One region of the Arthrobacter sp. NicSoilB4 genome, then DNA from elsewhere that is predicted to be linked to it. Evidence: predicted binding sites of a transcription regulator. Region 1 holds the regulator's gene; the other holds the start of a gene.
What was found. Region 1 encodes HrcA, which represses chaperone genes, less so after heat shock. Its sites were predicted from a motif close to TTNGCACTCGNNNNNNNCGAGTGCNAA; they were not measured.
Positions count from the first base shown of each region.

Region 2: the regulator HrcA is predicted to act here: its motif matches at 1,670-1,696, upstream of groL (chaperonin GroEL).

Region 1 covers NZ_AP024653.1:2,166,950-2,174,944, forward strand. Annotated here, with positions in the region: gene LDO13_RS09755 (PhoH family protein) at 1-467, opposite strand, end outside; gene LDO13_RS09760 (hypothetical protein) at 571-981, shown strand; gene LDO13_RS09765 (GerMN domain-containing protein) at 969-1,862, shown strand; gene LDO13_RS09770 (16S rRNA (uracil(1498)-N(3))-methyltransferase) at 1,906-2,700, opposite strand; gene dnaJ (molecular chaperone DnaJ) at 2,703-3,830, opposite strand; gene hrcA (heat-inducible transcriptional repressor HrcA) at 3,931-4,944, opposite strand; gene LDO13_RS09785 (DUF3097 domain-containing protein) at 5,176-6,024, shown strand; gene LDO13_RS09790 (DUF4870 domain-containing protein) at 6,168-6,587, shown strand; gene hemW (radical SAM family heme chaperone HemW) at 6,707-7,945, opposite strand; gene lepA (translation elongation factor 4) at 7,988-7,995, opposite strand, start outside.
Region 2 covers NZ_AP024653.1:682,375-690,369, reverse strand. Annotated here, with positions in the region: gene groL (chaperonin GroEL) at 1-1,485, opposite strand, end outside; gene LDO13_RS03250 (ABC transporter substrate-binding protein) at 1,805-3,067, opposite strand; gene LDO13_RS03245 (cold-shock protein) at 3,178-3,381, opposite strand; gene LDO13_RS03240 (LytR C-terminal domain-containing protein) at 3,621-4,226, opposite strand; gene LDO13_RS03235 (DUF3263 domain-containing protein) at 4,308-4,625, opposite strand; gene LDO13_RS03230 (uracil-DNA glycosylase) at 4,734-5,519, shown strand; gene LDO13_RS03225 (siderophore-interacting protein) at 5,571-6,410, shown strand; gene LDO13_RS03220 (threonine/serine exporter family protein) at 6,572-7,995, opposite strand, start outside.

The DNA of each region.
Region 1 (7,995 bases):
ATCACCGTGTTGGCGTCTATCGCGTCGACGTAGTTCTTCTGGTTCAGCGTCTTCGGCCGGATCGTCTTGCCGCGGCTCGAAAGGATGTTGTGCGTGAGCACCTCGACCGGGTTCTGCAGGGACTGGGTCCGGAGCATTGATACGAGCTGCTGCAGGACAGCGGGCGTGATGATGGTGCCCCTGGCGACGAGGCCACGGACCTCGTTGAGCAGGCGCATGATCCGCGGCACGTCCGCGGCCGGCCCGCTGATCGCGAGCTCGTTGCCGCGGACATGGAAGTCGACGGCCGGGAACTGGGCCTCAATAAAGCGCAGGGCCTCGTCATGACTGCCAAGGGACTGGACCATCTGATCGGAGCTGTCGAACAGGACTACCTCCGTCCGCAGCCCTGGTAGGGAGTGGGGGAATTCACCTGCGGAGCGCTCTCCAGCGCTGATCCGGGCCTTGCCGTTCGTTGCTTCAGTCATGGTGTTGGCCCGCGGGCCTCTGGTCCCCTCCAGTTCGGAAATGGTCTGCCCCCTGATCCGGCCCCACGGTGCTTGTGGTGAAGGCTTGTTGTGAAGGCGGTGCTTGTTGTGGCTCGCCTTCTGGTTCCGGGGTCAGCGGGTCCTCCTATCTTACGCCAGTGGCCGGCTGCGTATGCCGCCGGGCGACGGCCTGTCGGGCAGCCCGGCCGGCTGTCTGGCAACCATTTCCGACTTTGTTTCCGGATTTTGGTATCAACTTCGCATCGGCCTCATATCGTTCCCGTTGCAGTTCCGGCCCTCCTGCCGAATCCCCCGTTCCGCGCCGGACCCGTATGCGATGCTGGAAATCAGCTACCTGCACGGCATTTGCAGCCGGGCGGCGGGCACGGTCAAGCAGACGAACCAGACGAACCAGACAAACCAGAGCAGACAAGGGCAGCGGCAATCAGGCAACGCGGGATGGGACAGACAACAGCAGCAGGCGCGCGGATACGACCGCGCATGCTGCTGCTAATGCTGCCTGCGGCGCTGGTCCTGTCCGGCTGCGTGGCCACGCCCCAGTCCGGCATCACGAACTCCAACTCTCCGTCGCAGGTCGTGTCCGCCCAGGCATCGGCGGCGACCACCAGCGCGCCGCTGGAGACGACCCAGGCATCCAACAAGGCGCCGGTCTACTGGATCGGCCGGAGCAATGACAACACGTTCCTCTACCGGGAATTCCGGGATGTCCCGGAACAGGACAACCCGGTCACCCGGGCCCTGCGGGTCATGATGTCGCAGAAGCCGCTCGATCCGGACTTCTTCACTCCCTGGCAGAACCCCAAGAAGCTGGCCACCTCCATTTCGGGCAAGAATGTCATCACCGTCGACATGTCAGCGGACGCTTTCAACAGCAACGTGGATCCCGCCATGGCCGAGCGCGCGGTCCAGCAGCTCGTGTACACCGCGACGGCGGCCGCCGCCAGTGCGGGACTGATCGACTCCGGCCAGCAGATTCAGGTGGTGGTGCTCGTGGACGGCCATACCGACTACGTCGCCTTCAACCACGTCCGCCTCGGCTCCCCGACGTCGCGCAGCGCCGGGATGGTCGCCCCGGTGTGGATCATTGACCCCCAGGAAGGGACTTCAGTCCAGGACGGCGCGGTCAAGGTCTCCGGGCGCAGCACGGCTCCGGGAGGCGAACTCCGGTGGGAGATCCTGCGGATCGACGGCAGCGTCAAGACCAGCTACCTGAACGGGACGGTCACGGCGTCGGCTGAGGCCGGCCAGTCGGGCGCCTTCAGCGTCTCGGTGAATCTTGGACCGGGCAACTACGAGGTCCGGGTGTCCCAGCTGGAGGACGGCAACGCTGCAAAAGACCTGAACATCGATACCCGCGGCTTCACGGTCAAATAGGCACCGCTGCCGAACCAGCATCGACTTTTGAGCTGAACCCGGGCTACCAGCGGCCCAGGATGTCGCTGGCGAGTACTGTCGCTGCGGGACCTGCTGTGGACGAACGCAGCACATGATGTCCCAGCAGGGCCGTCACGGCGCCGGCGTCGCAGAGCCTGGTCACTTCACGCGGGCTGATGCCGCCCTCGGGCCCCACTATCAGCAGTACCTCGCCGCCCGCGCCGGACCCGTCGCCGTCGGACAAGTCACCAGCGGAGTTGGCCGCCTGCCAGGCCTCCAGGACCTGCCGCAGCGGACGCACGGCGTCCTCGTGCAGGATGATGGCGAGATCCGCGGCGGCCACCGCAGCCTGCAGTCCGGCGCCGTCGACGGCGGAGCGGACTTCCGGGATCCACGCACGACGGGCCTGCTTGGCCGCCGCAGTGACGACGGACTGCCACTTGGCGTGGGCCCTCGCCGCACGCTCGGCCTTCCAGCGGACGATCGACCGTTCGGCCTGCCAGGGCACAACCGCGTCGATTCCGAGTTCGGTCGCGGTCTCCGCGGCGAGCTCGTCCCGGTCGCCCTTTGCGAGGGCCTGGACCAGGACGAGCCGGACCGCGGGCCGGGGCTCGTCGGAGAGTTCGGAGCACGTGACCGACAGCTCGTTCGGGGCGACGGCCGCGACGGTGCCGGTCAGGCGCTTGCCGGCGCCGTCGGCGATGTCCACGGCTTCCCCGACGGCAAGGCGCTTCACCGTGACCGCGTGGCGGGCCTCAGGTCCGTCAAGAGTGAAGACGGAGCCGGGAACCAGCCCGTCGAGGGTGCCGGGGGCAGTGAAAAAGACCGGGTTGCTCACCGCTACAGGTTACCGAGCCGGTCCCGGAGCTTCGCGAAAACCCCGCCGCTCGCGGCGAGCTTTCCTTCGGTGAACTGCTCGCCGCGCAGCTTCGCGAGCTGGCGGAGCAGGTCCTCCTGGGCGGCGTCGAGCTTGGCGGGGGTGTCCACCTGGAGGTGGACCTTGAGGTCACCGCGGCCGTAGCCGCGAAGGTGGGTGACGCCGAGTCCGCGCAGCGTGATGACCTCACCGGACTGGGTGCCTGCCTTGACGTCAATCTCCTGCTGGCCGTCGAAGGTGTCGAGGGTGAGTTCAGTGCCCAGCGCTGCCGCCGTCATGGGGATGTTGAGGCTGGCGTGCAGGTCGTCGCCGTCGCGCACGTAGGTGGCGTCGTTGTTGACCCGGATCTCCACGTACAGATCGCCGGCGGGGCCGCCGGCGGGGCCGGCCTCGCCCTGGCCGGAGAGCTGGATGCGGGTGCCGGTGGCAACTCCGGCGGGAACCTTCACCGTCAGGGAGCGCCGGCTGCGGATCCGGCCCTGGCCTGCACATTCGTTGCAGGGGTCCTTGATGACCGTGCCGAAGCCCTCGCAGGAACCACAGGGCGCGGTGGTCATGACCTGGCCGAGGATGGAACGGACGGCGCGCTGGACCTGGCCGCTGCCGCCGCAGATGTCGCAGCGTTCCGGGTGGCTGCCTTCACGGCAGCACGAGCCCTCACAGGTGGGGCAGGTGACAGCCGTGTCGACTTCGAGTTTCTTGTTGACGCCGAACACGGCGTCGCGGAGGTCGATCCGGACGCTGATCAGCGCGTCCTGGCCGCGGCGGACGCGTGAGGCCGGTCCGGCCTGGCCGCCGGCGCCGAAGAAGGTTTCGAAAATGTCCTGGAACGCGAAGCCCTGGCCGGAGTAGCTGCCGCCGCCGAAACCGTTGTCGGTGCCGTTCTCATTGCCGGTGGTGTCGTAGACCCTGCGCTTCTGCGGATCGGACAGCACCTCGTAGGCGTGGGTGACGGCCTTGAACCGGTCCGAGGCGTCATCCCCGGGGTTCACGTCCGGGTGCAGGGTCCGCGCCAGCTTGCGGTAGGCCTTCTTGATTTCTTCGCCCGTAGCTTCGCGGGAGACTCCAAGAACGTCGTAATGGCTGCTCAAAGTTTGTATCTCTTCCTTTTTGTACTGCCGGTGGGGCACTGCCTGTTAGGGGCAAGAAGCCTGGTGTCGGAACGTCGGGACGGGCGTGGTGTGCCGTCCGTCAGGGGCCGAGAATCCTTGAAAGATAGCGGGCCACCGCTCGGACGGCGGCCATGGTGGTGGGATAGTCCATCCGGGTTGGCCCCAGCACGCCGACCTTCGCCGTGGCGTCCGGACCGTAGCCGGTGGCCACCACCGAGGCCTCGGCGAGTCCGACATACGGGTTCTCCCGGCCGATGCTGACCGTCACCCCCCGCGGGTCCGCCGCCATGTCACTCAGCAGGCGGAGCATAACCACTTGTTCCTCGAGGGCTTCCAGCACCGGTCCGATGCTCAGCGGGAAGTCCACGTTGGAGCGGGCGAGGTTGGCGGTTCCGGCCATGACCATACGCTCTTCGCGGCTGCTCGTGGCCAGCGCCTCGAGGCCGCGGGCCAGCGCCTGCGCCGCGCCGCGCCGCGCGGGCGGGCAACTGCCGACCACGGACTGCAACGACTGCGGCAACAAGTTCAGCGGCGTCCCGGACAGGCCGCTGAGGAAGCGCGTGCGGAGTTCGGCCAGGGCCTCGTCGCCGAAGTCCTGCCCCACGTCAATGACCCGCTGTTCCACTTTGCCGGTGTCGGCGATCAGCACGATAAGCACCTTGCGGGGCGCCAACAGGACGAATTCGATGTGCCTTACCTTGGCCCGGCTGAGATGCGGATACTGCACGACGGCGACCTGGTTGGTCAGGTGCGCGAGCAGCCGGACGGTTCGGTCCAGGACGTCGTCGAGGTCGTCGGAGCCTTCCAGCAGGGCCTGGATGGCGCGGCGTTCTGCCGGTGAGAGCGGCTTGACCGCCGAAATCTGGTCCACGAAGAGCCGGTAGCCCTTGTCGGTGGGGATGCGTCCGGCACTCGTGTGCGGGGCCGTGATGAGGCCCTCATCCTCCAGGGCCGCCATGTCATTGCGGATCGTGGCGCTGGAGACGCCCAGATGGTGCCGCTCCACGAGGGCTTTGGAGCCGACGGGTTCCCGTGAATGGACGTAGTCCTCCACGATGGCGCGCAGCACTTCGAGTTTGCGTGGTTCGCTCACGCTCCACCTCCATTCGACTGTCCCGCATCCGGTGCCGCCGTTCGCCGACCGCACCGCACGCTCTGCTGGCACACGGCCTGTCGGTTAGCACTCGACATGCCTAAGTGCTAACCAGTCTAATATGAGTCGCCGCGTTGTTAGCATTGGATTCGCTCCGGGCGTTCTTCCCGGGGCAGGTGTTTTCGGGCACAGCCCGCCGTAGCAATCCAATCGCAAAGCAGTGTGGAACCGATGTCGTACCAGAACTGGGGCCCGCAGGACCTGTCCGCCCCCGCCAAGACGCAACTGCCGGAAGTGCCGGTGGAGCGCGGAATGGTCCTCGAAGATGTGCAGTCGGGCTGGGTGGGCGCCGTGACCCGGGTGGAGAAGTCCGGCGGGATGCACGTCGTCGCCCTGGAGGACCGCCGCGGCAAGTCCCGGTCCTTCCGGCTCGGCTTCGGCTTCCTGCTGGACGGACAGCCGATCCGGCTGATGCCGCCGGCCCCCCGGGGCGCCGCGGCTGCCGCCGGCAGCAGAACAGCCTCCGGCTCCGTCCGTGTGGCGGGCCAGCGTGCCCAGGTCGCCAAGGCGAGCCGGATCTGGGTGGAAGGCAAGCACGACGCCGAACTCGTCGAGAAGGTCTGGGGCGACGATCTCCGGGTGGAGGGCATCGTCGTCGAGCCGCTGCACGGCATCGACGACCTCGCCGGAGCCGTGGCCGCTTTCCGGCCCGGCCCCGGGCGCCGGCTCGGCGTCCTGGTGGACCATCTGGTTCCCGATTCCAAGGAATCCCGGATCGCGGACGCCGTTATGGCATCCCCCGGCGCGGCCGGCAACGTGCTGATCGTCGGGCACCCCTATGTGGATGTCTGGCAGGCGATCCGGCCCGCCGTGCTGGGGATCGAGAAGTGGCCGGTGATTCCCCGCGGCGTGGACTGGAAGACGGGCATCCTGATGGCTTTCGGCTGGCCGCACAGCACCAAGGAGGACATCGGCCTGGGCTGGCAGAAACTCCTCGGCGCGGTCCGCAGCTACGCCGACCTGGAACCCTCCCTGCTGGGCCGGGTGGAAGAGGTCATCGACTTCCTCACCGTTCCCTGAGGAGCCTGCCCTGGCGCCGCCGCCAGCGGGCCGATCCTCCATTCCGCGCCGAACCAAGTATTCTTGGAACGGCGGCTGCGCTCCCGGCGCGGCCCTGGCACCCCCAGGCACCAACGCACCACCGCAATCCGAAGGACGACACCGTGGCAGATGACGCACGCGAACACACCGGCAACCAGGCCGGCCATGGCCAGCCCCCGTACCATGGCGTTCCCGCAAATGCACTGCCCCTGACGGCAAGCGAGGACCGGCAGTGGGCCACGCTGGCTCACTTCGGCGGCATCCTCGGCTGCGTTCCCTCGCTGCTGATCTACCTGATCTTCAAGGACCGCGGCCCGTTCACGGCGCAAGAGTCCAAGGAAGCCCTGAACTTCACGCTGCCGCCCACGATCGCGGCCGTGCTGTGCAACCTGCTGGTCTTCGTGCCGGTGGTGGGCAACATCTTCGCTGTCCTCGCCACGGTCATCTGGATCGCCGTCACCTGCTTCTCGGTCGCGGCCGGCATCCACGTCAACCGCGGCCAGCCGCACCGCTACGAGTTCAACCTCCGCTGGATCAAGTAGCCCTCCAGCCGGTCCCAGGCAGACGGTCCCGAAATCCCGGACCGAAGCAGGAAAGCCGGCCGCTGCCCTCAGGGCGGCGGCCGGCTTTTTCAGCTTGGTCGGGCAGGATCTTGCGGACCCTAGTCCGGCAAAATCCTGCGGACGACGGCGTCTGCGAGCAGCCGGCCCTTGAGGGTCAGCACGAGGCTGCCGTGGAACGCCGCCACGGGATCAATCAGGCTGTCGGCGATAAGCCCGGCGACGGCGTGCCGCCCGGTGTCACCGAGTCCGCCGAGGCTGCTGATGTCCAGCCCGGAATTCAGGCGGGCCTCCAGCATGACGCGCTCGACGTTGCGGGTCTGCGAATCGAGGGTCTCCCGGCCTGCTGCCGGCGAAAGCCCCGATCCCAGCCGGTTGGCATAGGCCGTGGGGTGCTTGACGTTCCACCAGCGCACGCCGCCCATGTGGGAGTGCGCGCCCGGGCCGATCCCCCACCAGTCATCGCCACGCCAGTAGGCAAGGTTGTGCCGGCAGGCCTGCTCCGGGGTGCGGGACCAGTTGCTGACCTCGTACCAGGACAGTCCGGCCGCCGAGATGAGTTCGTCGGCGAGTTCGTATTTGTCTGCGTGGTCGTCGTCGTCGATCCCCGGGACTTCGCCGCGGCGGATCTGCGCGGCGAGCTTGGTGCCCTCCTCGACGATCAGCGCGTAGGCGCTGATGTGGTCCGGCTGGTAGGACAGCGCGGTCTCCAAGGAGTAACGCCAGTCAGCCAGAGACTCCCCCGGCGTCCCGTAAATCAGGTCGAGGCTGACGGCCAGGCCCGCCTCACGGGCCCACCGGACCGCCTGGGGCACCCGGCTGGGCGTGTGCGTGCGGTCCAGGACCTTCAGAACGTGCGGCACTGCGGACTGCATGCCAAAGGAGACGCGGGTGAAGCCGGCGTCGGCCAGCAGCTGCAGGGAATCGGGCGTAACCGAGTCCGGGTTCGCTTCCGTGGTGACCTCGGCGCCGGGTTCGAGGCCCCAGGCTCCTATGGCGGCGGTGAGGATCCTGGCCAGGTCTCCGGCCGGGAGGAGCGTGGGTGTCCCGCCGCCGAAGAAAACCGTGCTGAGCGGACGTGCCGGCAGGCCGCTGGTCTTCAGAACGGCTGCCGCGAAGTCGACCTCCGCGACGGCGGTGCCGGCGTAGGCGTCCTGGGACGCCCCGCCGCCGAGTTCCGTGGCCGTGTAGGTGTTGAAGTCGCAGTAGCCGCAGCGCACAGCGCAGAACGGGATATGGACGTACAGCCCGAAGGCCCTGGATGCGGCGCCTTCGAGCGCCTGCCCGGGCAGCAGCCCGTCCGACGGCGCCGGGTCGCCCAGCGGAAGGGCGCTAGGCACGGTCGGGTCCGGCAAGCATTGGGACAGTTATCACGGGCACCGCTACTTCT
Region 2 (7,995 bases), 1.5 Mb from region 1:
GACCGGATCGTTGATGCCGGCAGCCAGCAGGTCGACGTACTCGCCGGTGGCGGCGTTCAGGCCGTGGCCTGCGGGCAGGCCGCGGACCTTGTCCACCACAACGCCCGGCTCGAGGCCGGCGTTGAAGGCGATCTGCTTCAGCGGGGCGTCGATGGCGACGCGGACGATGTTCGCACCCGTTGCCTCGTCGCCGTCGAGCTGCAGGTTGGCGAACGCCTTGGCACCGGCCTGGATCAGGGCAACGCCACCGCCGGCGACGATGCCCTCTTCGACAGCAGCCTTGGCGTTGCGGACGGCGTCCTCAATGCGGTGCTTGCGTTCCTTGAGTTCAACTTCGGTTGCGGCACCGGCCTTGATGACTGCAACGCCGCCGGCCAGCTTGGCCAGGCGCTCCTGCAGCTTCTCGCGGTCGTAGTCCGAATCGGAGTTCTCGATCTCGGCGCGGATCTGGGAAACGCGGCCGGCGATCTGGTCTGCGTCGCCTGCGCCCTCGACGATGGTGGTCTCGTCCTTGGTCACAACGACCTTGCGGGCGCGGCCCAGGAGTTCGAGTCCGGCGGTCTCCAGCTTGAGGCCGACTTCCTCGGAGATGACCTGGCCACCGGTGAGGATGGCGATGTCCGCGAGCTGCGCCTTGCGGCGGTCGCCGAAGCCCGGAGCCTTGACGGCGACGGACTTGAAGGTGCCACGGATCTTGTTGACGATGAGCGTGGCCAGGGCCTCGCCCTCGATGTCTTCGGCAATGATCAGCAGCGGCTTGGAGGACTGCATGACCTTTTCGAGGACAGCAACCAGTTCCTTGACGTTGGAGATCTTGGAGTTGACGATCAGGATGTACGGATCCTCGAGGACCGTTTCCTGGCGCTCAGCGTCGGTGACGAAGTAAGCGGAGATGTAACCCTTGTCGAAGCGCATGCCTTCGGTGAGTTCCAGCTCCAGGCCGAAGGTGTTGGACTCCTCGACGGTGATGACGCCTTCCTTGCCGACCTTATCCAGGGCCTCGGCAATCAGGGCGCCAATCTCGTTGTCACCGGCAGAGATGGACGCGGTGGCGGCAATCTCTTCCTTGGTTTCGATTTCCTTGGCGGAGGCCAGGAGTTCGCGGGTGACAGCCTCGACGGCCTTCTCGATGCCGCGCTTGAGGGACAGGGGATCAGCGCCGGCCGCGACGTTGCGCAGGCCTTCCTTGACCAGGGCCTGTGCCAGCACGGTGGCGGTGGTGGTGCCGTCGCCGGCGACGTCGTCCGTCTTCTTGGCAACTTCCTTGACCAGCTCGGCGCCGATCTTCTCGTAAGGATCGTCCAGCTCGATCTCCTTGGCGATGGAAACACCATCGTTGGTGATCGTGGGGGCGCCCCACTTCTTTTCGAGGACGACGTTGCGTCCACGCGGGCCGAGGGTGACCTTGACGGCGTCGGCGAGGATGTTCAGGCCCCGCTCAAGACCGCGGCGTGCCTCTTCATCAAATGCAATGATCTTGGCCATAACGGCAGTAGTCCTTTCGGGACAGTCGTTAAGAATGAACCTTCGCTGCGGTGCCCGCGACGGACGATCCCTGGCCCGGCGGCCTCTGTATGCCGTTGGGCCCGGGATCTCACCCCAGCCAGGTGTTTCTTTCGCTCCAGGATCGGCTGCTTCAACTCCGCTGCCGGGCGAACCGGGCGTCGTTTTAGCAGTCAATACGCGGGAGTGCTAACTCAATAATTAGCACTCCCCCGGGGAGAGTGCAAGCAGTGGCCGCGCAGGATGACCCACCATCGGCATGCTGGCGGCACTCCGGCAAGGCTCAATACGCTACGGGCGATTAAGACCCGCTGCTGCTGGCAGTTTCGTTGCCGCTCATCGTCGCGGTGTTGTCCGGGCCGTAGGTGTAGACAACATAGTTTGCGGAGCTGACGTCTCCATTCGAATCGAAGCCCACCGGCCCGGATTCCCCATCGTAGTCGGGGCGCTTGCCCGCCCGGATGGAGTCGAGGCATTCCTGGTAGCTCTTGCATACCGCGGCTTCGCCTGACGGCGCACTGTTGCCTGACGTCTGGGCTGTTCCGCCCGAGACGGCGATCAGGCTGGCCGCAATGGACGTTCCGGCGTCGTCCTGGGCCGCGGCCGCGGCAATGGCGGCAAGGTTGACGGCGTCGTACGTCTCTGCGGCGAATGTCATGTCCTTGAGTCCCGGATCCACGGCAACCAGCTCGCCCTGGAAGTGGGCGGAGGCAAAGGTCCCCGGCAGGATCCCCCGCGCGCCGTCGAGGGCCCTGGAGCCGAGGCCCGAACCGTACTGGCTGACCGCCCCGTCGCTGAGGATGAGCTTCTTGCCGGCCAGGCCTGCGTTGTTCAGCTCGGCGATGGCGCCCTGGGCGCCCGCGCGGGAAACCAGCACGACGGCGTCGGGAGCCGCTGCTTTCGCCGCGGCAGCAGCCGTCTGTGCCTGGCCTGGGGCGAACCCGGCCACGACGAGGGGCCCAACGCCGCACGCCTTGGCCGCGGCGGCCACCGCGTTAGACACGTCTTTGCCGTAGGTGCCTTCCTCATACACAACCGCGATGGTCGCCGCGCCGCTGTCCTTGGCGAGCTTGACGAGAACGGGGGCCTGGGCGATGTCGGCTGCCGAAGTGCGGAAATAGTAGCCGTTGCTCTCGTATCTGCTGAGCCCGCCGGCGGAGTTCGCGGGGGAAATGATGGCCACCTTGGCGTTGGACAGGACGTCGATGGCGGCGGGCGCCCGGCTGGAGTCCGTCGGACCGATGACGACGTCGGCTTTGGCGGCAACTAACGCTTTGGCCTGCGCCGCGGTGTCACCGCTGACGGTCGCCGGGAGAAGCTCCACCGGTTTGCCCTTGTGGCCGCCTGCGGCATTGATTTCCTTGACAGCGAGCTTCGCTGCGGCGAGCTGGGGGGCGTTGAGGAAGTCCTGCGGGCCAGTGTTGTCAAGGATGAGTCCGATTCGCAGGGTTCCGTCGCCGCTCGCGTCGGCCTGCCCGACGCGGGCGCCCCCCGCCGGCCCCAGGCACGCGGTGGTGGCCAGGACGGCAACGGCCGCCACCGCCAGGGCCCGGGCCCGCCGCAGGGCCACCGCCCGGGTGCGGACCGTGTTGCGGATCGTGCTGCCGGCGGACTGCCGGCCGGAAGTCGTTTCGGCAGGGTCCTGCGACACCTGTGCTCCGGCGGAGAAGACCACTAGGCGGGCCGGACGCTTTCGGCCTGCGGGCCCTTTTCGCCTTCGCCGATTTCGAGTTCCACCCGCTGCCCCTCATCCAGGGCGCGGTAGCCCTCGCCCGCGATCGCTGACCAGTGCACGAAGACATCAGCGCCGGAATCGTCCACGGTGATGAAGCCGTAGCCCTTTTCGGCGTTGAACCACTTGACGGTTCCCAGTGCCATGATGTCCACACTTTCAATCGGCTTGGGCGGCCCACCACAATGTGCGCCGCGGGATGCGAACCGCAGAATGCTTACCGCAGAATGCGACCCGCAGAATGCTTACCGCAGAATGCACGACTCAGGTGCCGTCCGCGGGATGCAAAAGTTGTCCGCAAGTACTCTATCCACACCCTCCCGCCAGCGCGCAGGGAGCCGGCGGGTCGCTGCGGGAATAGTTATTCAGGCGTAACCGGAAGGGGCTACTGGAAACCGGGCCCCAGCACCACAACGAGCGGCATCTGGAATTCGGCCGAGTCCACTACGGTCTGGATACCGAGGAGTTTGCCCAGGGCCTCGGCATTGCTCTTCTGCGCGGCGCCGCTGTAGAAGACGACCGAACGCTTCTGGGGCGCGCCTCCCCAGTTTCCAAGCGTGCCGAGGGTCCAGCCGGCGGTGGAGACCGTTCCGCCAACGCGGTTCGCCAGCCCCGCGGTGGTGGTGCCGTTGAAGATCGCCACCGGCTGTGTCTTGTCGACGGCGGCTGCGGTCGGCGTCGGTGTCGCGGAGGGGGTGGCAGACGCGGAGGGTGTCGCGCTGGGAGCCTGACTGGAGGCTGTCGGGGCGGGTGACGCGGCGGCGCTGCTGCCGCCTTGCTCGGCCGATACCGCCACAGTGTTTCCGCCGGAGGAAAATCCGAGCTTCGGCAGGATCAGGAAGGCCACGAGGCCGACAGCCAGGGCCGCGGCGCCGACGGCCAGGATGGGTGCCAGACGGCGGCGGCTGGAGGCGGCGACGGCCCGGTGGACACCCTGGCGAGTGGAGGTCTCCGGGACCCGGTCAAATTCATCCCGAGCGTATTTGGTCATGGTAAAACGACGTCCTTGCTGATTTCTGACGAATTGTCCACGCCGACCCTACCGCGGGATTCCGCGCATCCGGCTGTGCTTTTACGCGTCTGAGCCCAAGCGGCGAGCAGTGCGCGCACGTTGGCGTGACGTACGTAGTCTACGCAATCTCTTCACCAACATGGGATCGTGGGCCAGCGCATCCTCGGTGTCGATGAGGGCATTGAGGATCTGGTAGTAGTGCGTGGCGGAGAGGTCGAAGAGCTCGCGGATGGCCTGCTCCTTCGCGCCGGCGTACTTCCACCATTGCCGTTCCAGCGCCAGCATCTGCTGGTCCCGGCCGCTCAGCGGCGACTCGTCGCGGACATCCGCGGCAACGGACTCAGCCGTCGAAAGGTGCTCTTGCGCTTGTTCGGCCACGACACACTCCCTGCTCGTTCCGGCACTGCTGGTTCCGGTGAAAAGTCCTCCCCCATGCTACGGGCGAATAACAGGCTTGTCATTCGCCGCCCTGCGAGAATGGGCCTTGTGCCGAACTCCGATTCCCTTGATTCCGATGCCCTGTTCGAGCTGGAGCCCCCGGCGGCCGAGGCTGCCGGCTTCGCCGAGCTGGCCGACAGGCCGTTGGATGAGCTCGTGGCTCCCGGCTGGGCCGAGGCACTGGCGCCGGTCGAAGGGCAGTTGCGGGGTGTCCTGGCTTTCCTCGGCGGGGAGGTTGCCGGTGGCCACGCGGTCCTGCCGCCGCCGTCGAACATCCTGCGGGCCTTCCGGCAGCCGATGGCGGATGTCCGTGTGCTGATCGTGGGCCAAGACCCGTATCCGACGCCGGGCCACGCCGTGGGGCTGTCCTTCGCCGTGGACGGAGCCACCCGGCCCATCCCGCGGAGCCTTGCAAATATCTACAAGGAACTCGACGCCGATCTAGGGCTGCCGCCGCGGATCCACGGCGACCTCAGCAGCTGGGCGGACCAGGGTGTGCTGCTGCTCAACCGAGTCCTCAGCGTCCGGGCAGGGGCGGCTGGCTCGCACCGGAACAAGGGGTGGGAAGCAGTCACGGCGGCGGCGATCAGCGCCCTGGCGAACCGCTGCACCGAGAGCGGTGCAGCCGCGCCACTCGTGGCAATCCTATGGGGCAAGGACGCCGAGACCGTACGCCCGTTGCTGGGTGCCACCCCGGTGATCACCAGCCCCCATCCGAGCCCGCTCTCGGCCGCGCGCGGCTTCTTCGGCTCCCGGCCGTTTAGCCGCACCAATACGCTGCTTCAGCAGCAGGGCGACGGCACGGTGGATTGGGAACTGCCCCCGCTTCCCTAGCCGGCGTCACAGTCAGGGTCCGGCTCAACCTTCTTGGCTAGGCTTGGTCCCATGACATCAGTGCCCGCCGCCACCTCGGCCACCCGGAATTCCCGCCCGCAGACCAATCTCACCGTCCTGCGGCGCGAGCAGCTCTCTCCGCACATGGTCCGGATCATTGCGGGCGGCCCGGGCTTCGCCGGCTACGCCAACAACGCCTTCGTGGACCGCTACGTCAAGATCGTGTTCCCGCAGCCGGGAGTCGCCTACCCGGAACCGCTGGACCTATGGGAGATCCGGGAGTCCATGCCGCGGGAGCAGTGGCCGCACACCCGGACGTACACCGTTCGCTGGGTCGACGAGGCAGCAGGGGAACTCGCTATCGACTTCGTGATCCACGGGGATGAAGGGCTGGCCGGACCTTGGGCCGCGTCCGCCCAGCCCGGCGACGCGTTGGTGTTCACCGGCCCGGGCGGCGGGTTCAATCCGGATCCGGCCGCTGACTGGTACCTGTTTGCGGGCGACGAGTCCGCGCTGCCGGCCATTGCCGCCTCGATCGAATCGTTGCCGGCGGACGCCCGCGGCATCGCCTTCCTCGAGGTGGACGGCGACGCCGACATTCAGGCGATTGCCTCGCCGGACGGCGTCGAACTGCGCTGGCTTTTGCGCGGCGGCGTTCCGGCCGGGGGCAGCGACCTGCTGGTCACCGCGGTGCGCGACGCCAAGTGGCCCGAGGGCCGGGTGCAGGTCTTTGCGCACGGCGAGCGCGGCTACATGAAAAGCCTGCGGGAAGTGCTTTACGTGCAGCACAGGCTCGAACGCTCACAGGTCTCACTGTCCGGCTACTGGGCGAAGGGCCGGGTGGAGGACGACTTCCAGGCCGAGAAGAAGCTCCCCGTCGGACAGATTTAGCAGCAAGATCTGACGGCACGACCTACCGGCGCCGCGGAGTTTCCCCATCTTCGCCCCACCGTCGCCGGGACACACCGGCGCGGAGGACTGACTCGCCGTGGTGCACCCGCAAAGGTGGGGAAACCCGGCGCCTGGCGGCCGGAGGGGCTGTCCTCGCGGAGCTAGCGGCGCCGCGCCCGGCGTCGTTCGTTGCTGGCCTGGCCGCGGGTCAGGGGCCGGGCGAGAGTGTCACCGAGCACGATGCCGGCCGCGACGCCCATCACAATGGCACCGGCATTGAGCATGCCCCCCGCGCCCAGCAGGATTTCCGATTCCTCGATGGTCAATACATACATGGAACGGAATATGGTGAGTCCGGGCAACAGGATCAGGGCGGCCGGAACGGCCACCACCAGCTGAGGGGCTCCCATCCGGAGCGCCACCACCCGGCCCAGCAGGCCGATGACGACGGCGGCCACGGCCGGTGAAAAACGCTGGCCGATGCCCAGGTTCTCGGCTCCGATCAGGACCAGATAGCCCACCACGCCCACGGCCGCTGTCGGCAGCAGCAGGGTCCAGCTGGTCTGTTCGGTGATGCCGATCATGAGCACCGCGATGGCGATCAGCAGGATCACCACCCACAAGGGATACGTCGGCGGGAATGTTTTGGTGACGTCAATGGATTCCATCGCCATCATGGCCCCCACCACAAATCCCACTGCGATGCCGGCCACGAGCGCACCGAAGGTCAGCATGGTGGACAGGAACCGGCCGGCCGCCGTGACCGGGAAGCCGTTGATGGCATCCTGGACCGAGGAGACCAGCCGCCCGGTCGGCAGGAGCAGCAGGATGCCGCCCACCACCACGATCTCTGGGGCGATCTGGATGCCTACCACGCTGCCGAACCGCCAGAGCAGCAGCGCGATGAAGGTGACCAGGAAGGAGCATGAAGCCGTGATGAAGAAGTCCGGGGTACGCCAGCGGCCCAGCTGCCGGGCCAGCAGGCTGACCAGAAGGTTGGACACGAACGCCACCGCGGAGGCGCCGGGTCCGCCGCCCAGGACACCGACAAAGGCTGCGGAGAAGATTCCGAACGCCACGGTGACCATCCAGCGGGGGAAGGGCTTGGCGCTGCGGGTGATCTCCTCCAGCCTGCGCACGGCCTCATCCCGGCCCACCCCGCCGGCCACGATTTCCGTGACCAGTTGGTGGACCTGGGACAGTCCGGCGTAGTTGTTGGTCCAGGACCGCACGACGCGCAGCAGCGAAATCGGAGTCTGGTCCTTGGGCGCGTAGTTGATGGCCACCGACTGGTTGGTGATGTCCACCTCGATGTGTTTGAGACCTAGCGCCGCCGTAATGGCGATGATGCTGGTTTCCACTTCGAGGGCGCCGGCACCGTAACGGAACATGGACTCGGCCAGGTGCAGTGCGAAGTCGATCGTCTTACGGGCCGAGGCGTCAACCCCGCCCACCTGGATCATCGGGTTGGCGTAGGGGCTGCCGGCGAGCCGGTCCACGATGCTCATCGGGGCGGTGGGCGGGTTCTCCCCTTGGACCAGCCGGCGCAGCATCCGCTTGGCCGCGGCGTTCTGCCGCACCTGCG